DNA from 3 places in the Paenibacillus sp. JMULE4 genome. Region 3 is predicted to be linked to each of the others. Evidence: riboswitches for the same ligand, from Rfam matches in the RefSeq annotation. Region 3 holds a riboswitch; each other region holds the start of a gene.
The links. Region 3 has a riboswitch for cyclic di-GMP ahead of EXW96_RS16210 (response regulator). Riboswitches for the same ligand answer to the same signal wherever they lie in the genome.
Positions count from the first base shown of each region.

Region 1: another riboswitch for cyclic di-GMP. It lies ahead of EXW96_RS07835 (response regulator); the one in region 3 lies ahead of EXW96_RS16210 (response regulator).
Region 2: another riboswitch for cyclic di-GMP. It lies ahead of EXW96_RS28435 (aspartyl-phosphate phosphatase Spo0E family protein); the one in region 3 lies ahead of EXW96_RS16210 (response regulator).

Region 1 is NZ_SGWF01000011.1:542,831-545,097, forward strand. It holds gene EXW96_RS07830 (aldo/keto reductase) at 1-862, shown strand, start outside; cyclic di-GMP riboswitch class I at 1,105-1,187, shown strand; gene EXW96_RS07835 (response regulator) at 1,375-1,737, shown strand; gene EXW96_RS07840 (metal-dependent hydrolase) at 1,961-2,267, shown strand, end outside.
Region 2 is NZ_SGWF01000010.1:56,186-58,452, reverse strand. It holds gene EXW96_RS02525 (HD-GYP domain-containing protein) at 126-758, opposite strand; gene EXW96_RS28435 (aspartyl-phosphate phosphatase Spo0E family protein) at 805-990, opposite strand; cyclic di-GMP riboswitch class I at 1,098-1,186, opposite strand; gene EXW96_RS02515 (ABC transporter ATP-binding protein) at 1,492-2,103, opposite strand; gene EXW96_RS02510 (ABC transporter ATP-binding protein) at 2,093-2,267, opposite strand, start outside.
Region 3 is NZ_SGWF01000015.1:19,288-21,554, reverse strand. It holds gene EXW96_RS16215 (urease accessory protein UreH domain-containing protein) at 1-619, shown strand, start outside; cyclic di-GMP riboswitch class I at 868-953, shown strand; gene EXW96_RS16210 (response regulator) at 1,046-1,759, shown strand; gene EXW96_RS16205 (hypothetical protein) at 1,999-2,267, shown strand, end outside.

The DNA.
Region 1 (2,267 bases), on a different contig from region 3:
GGAGGTAGGCATAAATTTCTTTGATTGCGCCGATGTGTATAATAAAGGGCTTGCAGAAGAAATATTGGGCAAGTGCATTGCCGGAATCCGCAATGATGTCATTCTTACCAGCAAAGTTCACGGGAAGACCGGAGAGGGCATCAATGACCGGGGCTTATCACGCAGGCACATCATGCTTGCGGTAGAGGAAAGCTTGAAGCGGCTCGGAACGGACCGGATCGAATTGTATTTCGTTCACGCTTTCGATTCGGAAGCGGATATGGAAGAGATTTTGCGGGCTATGGACGATCTTCAGCGGCAGGGAAAAATACTGCATCCGGCAGTCAGCAACTGGGCGGCTTGGCAGATCGCGAAGGCGCTTGGGATTTCAGCCAGGGAAAGCCTTGCCCGGTTTGAATGCATTCAACCGATGTACAACCTGGTGAAACGTCAGGCGGAGGTCGAAATTTTACCGATGGCTCAATCCGAGCGGATGGGCGTCATCTCCTACAGCCCTTTGGGAGGCGGACTGTTGACAGGGAAATACGGTGTCGGCCGAAAGCCTGAACTGGGGCGGCTCGTTGAGCAGGCGAATTACAAGCTTCGTTATGCCGATGCAGGCTATTACGAGACGGCGGACCGCTTCACCCGGTACGCGGATGAGCATGGCGTTCATCCGGTTTCATTAGCGGTGGCATGGGTCATGTCTCATCCCGGGATCACGGCCCCGATCATTGGCGCCCGCAATGTTGAACAGTTGGAGCCCTCGCTTGGAGCGCTGAACATAGACATGACTCCGGAGTGGAGAAAGGAGATTTCCGCACTATCTCCTGAACCCCCATTAGCGACAGACCGATCCGAGGAAGCTGCCCATTCAAGATGAAACCGGATGCTGAAGAGGGACGGGCACGTCAGAGGCGGCATAAGCAGTGAACATCCGGGATTCTCATATTGATCATGGCGCTCTATAGCTTACTGATAAAAATTGACAAAATTGTGGCAATGCCTGGAACGAACAGGTATAATTATAGATAAGAATAGAAGAGACGTTTAACCTTATTCAGGCCGAGAGTTCGCTCTTGTATTTTCACCATAGGATGCTATAATACATTTGATTATCGGTTCACTCGACTAAGGCAACCCTGGTGAAAGTCAAGGACGCAATGCTAAAGGGACTAATGTGCAAACTACGTCAGCCAGTTGCCGAAGGACCGGAGGAAATCGTCTGATACGGGCCTCCTTTACGGCAAACGGGAGGTCTTTTTTAGTGACCCGGCATCTCATCTCAAGTTTTTTCGAGTGTTACAAATCAGCTTGACTGATCACTTGCCATTATAGGACCGTGCTGCCACTTATCCTTGCGTACATACATCATACAAGTGGGGGTAATCCGGCGTGAAAAAAATTATTATCGTAGACGATTCTTTATTTATGCGTATGATTCTCAAAAATTCCCTGATCGAATTTGGGTATGAAATCGTGGCGGAGGCAAGCAACGGGCTGGAGGCCCTGACGCTTTATTCCGAGCTTAAACCGGATCTGGTTACGCTGGACATAACCATGCCGGAGATGGACGGCCTTACGGCGCTGAAGGAAATCAAGACGATGGACCCGGATGCCAAAGTCATCATGGTGTCGGCGATGGGGCAGCAGGCGCTTTTGATTCGTGCGGTTTCTATGGGGGCCATCGATTTTATCGTCAAGCCCTTCAGCAAAGACCGTGTAAGGGAGGCATTATTGAAGGCTTTTGCCGGATGAACCGGCCGGTTTTTCAAATAGGCGTTGGGTATGGGATGGAAAGTTTACGGTCCGCCTTTGAAATCGTGAAAGATGAGGGGTGGGGCTAGCGCACCCATGAACCGTCCGATGATCTTGCGGACGTTTTTCTTTTTTTGAGTTTATGGCGGGTTCTTTGTTACAATGTACATACGATGCTTGTCCTAAAGGAACCCGATTCCCATACCAAGGAGGAGTAACCATTATGGAAATTCGCTATCATGGGCATTCTTGCGTGCAACTCAGTCACGAAGGACACTCTCTGATCATTGATCCGTTTATTTCCGGCAATCCTTTGGCAGCTACCAATCCGGAGGATATCAAAGTGGAGCACATCCTGCTTACCCACGCACATCCGGACCATATTCTGGATACCGTGCCGATCGCAAAAAACAATGATGCCACCGTCGTTGCCACCTTCGAGCTGGCAACGTATATGAGCTGGCAGGGAGCGAAGACGTTTGCTATGAACATTGGCGGCCGTACCTCTCTGGGCTATGCGGAGATCGAGA
Region 2 (2,267 bases), on a different contig from region 3:
CTTTAATTTTAATTCATTACCCTCCCCTCATTTTCCTTCCGTCCTATCAAAAAACAATAATTTGTAACATTTTCAGCCGTCAAAAGCCAAAATAAGCCACCGGCGGTGACCTACTCATCTCATCGTCATACGATTCCCGAATGATATATAGCTCTCGTATGATAGGCGATCGAATGTACGGAGTCTCTTTGAATATGTTCCAATATCATATCCTGGATGGTGAGAAACACCTGAACATAATGACCGTCAAATTGCGAATAACTCTGGTTCAGCAGTTCTTCGCGAGCGTGCTGTATGGACATCCCTTTTTTATAGGGGCGATCCGATATCATACAGTCGAAAGCATCCAATATCGAACAAATGCGGGCATATACAGGAATGTCGTTTCCCTTCAAGCCGCTGGGATAGCCTGTACCGTCCCAACGCTCATGATGATAATGAATGGTATCGATGACATCCTGATCGGTAATTCCTTCCATGATGGCCATCTGAACTCCGAAAAAAGCATGACACTTCATATATTTCCACTCTTCCTGTGTGAGCGAGGATTTCTTTTTCAAAATGGAGTCATGGATATGTACCTTGCCAATATCGTGTAAACAGCATCCTGCAATCAATTTTTGGGTTTGCAATTCATCAAAGTTCAGATAGGCCGCCATCAGCTTGGCCATTTTTCCAACCCTTATACTATGCTCATAGGTCACTATATCTTTGACCAGCAATTGTGTTAGTCCGTTTACCGCCTGTTCACCGTTCACTGACATCACCCTTTCCGTAAAATACCTCTCATTGTCCTTATTTCATTCATGTCAATCGCTTGATATACTCTTGGTATCTGATCACCGCACAATCCAATTCCTTGCTTAATGCTTTAACTTCCGGATCGGATAAACAAAGCTTGATGTTGAATATGCCATGCATTTTGAATCGAATTCTCTCAATTTCTTCCGATAAATGTTTCAATCGCTTTTCATTAAAAACACCGTACATGGCCTCTCACCATCCTCACAGGCTACAACATCCTCTTTTTAACGAAGCCATCTTTTTCGATTACAAAAAAAAATAAAACCCTCCGAATGAAGGGTTTTCTTCCTCATTCCGGCGGCTGGCTGGCATGGTGTGTTTCCACACGTTAGCCCCTTTAGCTTTGCGACACCACTTTTCAATGGCTGTGCCTTGATCGGACTATCATTGGTTGTACATTGTTTACAATTTGGTGCAAAAGAAATATGTATATCGTCAAAACTATCGACATGGATAGTGTTAATTTATGGTGTTTCGACATCTTTTCTTTTATTCTAACACATTTTCCACAATTTGACTATCATTTTTACGAGTCTTTAGTACTATATTTTAGAATATCATCTAGGTCTTTTTACATTAAAAAAACACCAGTACGAAACTAAATTCGCAGCTGGTGTGTTTTACATGCCGATTTCCAGTCCCCTGCCGGTTCGGAAGTTTTATATTTCGCGGCTTGTTGTCAACCCCCTAAAGCGTCCTTGAAGAGCCCCATTTCATTACCCGGGTGCAAACCCGTCCGATCAAATGCTGATCATGACTGATCACAAGCATTCCCATACCGCGCTTTTCGGCCGCCTCTAGCACCGCATGCCAGATTTGGGCCTGGGTTATGGCATCGAGCATCGTGGTAATCTCGTCGGCAATCAAAAAACGGGTGTTAGGACCAAGGGCCCTGGCGATACAGAATCGTTGGAGCTCGCCGCCGGACAACTCGCCGGGCCGCCGGTTTAGCCATTCCTCCTCAATGCCTAAAGAGGCAAGAAGCTGTTCATCGGGGTCCCAGCTCTCCTTCAGTACGGACCGCATGAGCCATCGCGGGTTGACCGCTTTTTCCGGATGCTGAAATATCAGCTGAACCGGAAGAAAGCCTTTGGAAGGCAGAGGAGCGCCATTCAACAGAACGCTTCCCTCCTTGGGCTTCTCATAGCCGGCCAGCATGCGGGCTAAAGTGGACTTGCCGCAGCCGCTTGGCCCGACCAGCCCTACCACTTCACCGGGCTTGATCATGATGTCTATCCCCCTGAATATCCAAGAGGCCCTTTCGTAATGAAAACCCAGATTTCGCCCTTCAAGAAGCATGGATGCACCTCACCGATCCGCCGCGCAGCCATCGCATCTCGGGCAGAGAGTTCATGCATTCGTTCGTAGCCATCGGACAGCGCGGAGCAAACCTGCAGCCTTCAGGGAGCGCATCCGGATGCGGCTGAAAGCCCGGGATCGGCTCAAAACCGTTTTGCGGGAGC
Region 3 (2,267 bases):
AATGTCAGCGAACGTTGCGGCTATTACTTACTTTGGGCAGCGTCAAGCGCAAGCAAGGTTGTCGTGGCCCGAAACGTTCATGTATTTATTAGGGAAGATGATTGTATTCAGTATTTTCGGTGCTTTGTTTTGGTTTTTCGGTCAAAAGATATCCACTGACATGATCCCTTTATATTCTTTTGCAAGAAAGCTGCTTGGGCCGTTATTGATTTTAATCGGATTGTTTTTGCTTGGCTGGATTCGGCTTCCTTTTCAACTTGGGGCTCGAGTGGCAGGATTTTTTGAAAAATTGGCCGATCGAACCGGAGGAAGGAGCGGAGCCTTTCTAATGGGGATTGCATTTTCGCTAGGATTTTGTCCAACAATGTTTGTTTTGTTCTTCGGTTCGCTTATGCCTTTGGCATTGCAATCAACATATGGCGTAGTGTTGCCATCTGTTTTTGCAATCGGTACCGCAATGCCGTTTTTACTAATTGCCGGGTTTGCTGTAGGTTTCGGGTTAGATCGAGTCATTGTTAAGCGTGCCAAAAGGTGGGGGTTGTGGATACAAAAACTTGCGGGTGTGTTATTTATAGTGCTGGGCATAAGCGATACCTTGACATATTGGACTCTAATGTAAATCATGGGAGGTGCCAACGGAAAAATAATGCAGAGTGAGAGCCACGAGTAGTTGATTAGACCTATTGTGTGATCAAGAAATTTTTCGCGAACTTACAATTTGTGACGCTTCTATAGTTTATCCTGTATCATTCGATATGAAATGATATAGAATCGACAAATATCAACACATTTAAACACGTGGGACTTAGGGCGGTGCCAGAAAAATAAAAATTATGGTATTATAAGGCTATGATTTGGAAGAAATAATAGGAAAAATGGCAAACCAGATCGAAAGGCTGGGACGCAAAGCCACGGGTCTTCTGCACTATTGCAATGATCGCCGGGTTACCCTCACAAATCTCACATCTACGAAAAACTAGACACGGCCGTTTGAGGGTACGTGTCTTTTTGTCGTGATTCTAGAATGAATACGAGGTGATGATATATGGAGGAGCGTGTACGCTATGCTGCAAAAGTTGAAGAAGTCATGCGCTGGCAAGAAAGCAGGATACAAGTATTGCTGGTGGACAGCGACCCCGTATGGCAACAACGGTTGACGGCGTTGATCGATGCTGAGCCGGATATGAGTATATCTCATATTGCAACAAACAAAGAATCGGCTATTCGAGCCAGTATGCAATTGGATTTAGACGTAATGATTCATGACCCGGTGTTACATTCGTCGCAACAGGATGGATTGGATACAATTGCCGAAGTGTTGAAGATCAAATCACTGCCAATCATTATCTTGACTTCACTCTACCAGCCCGAGATCATTGTGGATGCAATGCTGGCCGGAGCGATCAATTATATTACCAAGATCAATTATGTGGATGTCGCAAGTGCCGTCAGGGAAGCGTATCAAGGGCAATCCTCCCTTCACGCCGATGTTGCATCCATCATCCGTAATGAAATTGGACTTGTTAAGCGAAGGGAATTGCATCGAATGCTGACTCCTACTGAAAAAGAAATCTTGCAGTTGATCGGTTGGGGCTATACACAACCGGTAGTTAGAGAATTGCTCGGAATCACGTCTAACACAATGAAGACGCATGTTCGCAATATCATTCGCAAATTCGACGTATCTTCCATTCGCGAAGCAGCGGAAAAAGCGAAACGTAGGGGCTTGTACGATCAACTAGATCGCATCACCTGTTAGCGATTCGTTTCCGATTCGAGCCGTTTCGCGATGGTTTGACAACCAATGATCTGTTGGTATGAGGGAAAAATCACCCTCCTCTTTCGAATGTATTATTGGTAAAATGTGGACAAATGCAGGTATCTACAGAGGAATTTTATTACCAAGTTTGTAGGAGGTGAGAATCAAAAATTGACTTAAGTTGCGAAAAATGGCATCCTTACTGCTTCCTCCACTTTACTAGAGAAGGGACGATGATAATGAAAACGGAGCGTGAACAACCTATAATCATGACGATTAACAGGCAGGCTGGCGGAACAATTTCAGGCAGCATGCACAGCAAGGAGGGAGTTGTGATGACGCTGACCCAGCACCCCGTCCCCTATGAGAAAGTAGAATTATGGCTGAAGTCTTACAAGGACTGGAAGGCGAGACTGAAGTACATGCAGTCAGAACTGTCCTACATCCCTGAATTAACGCGTACGCTACAAATGGTTGCGGCTCACAGCAGCGGCAGAAAACAGGAAAC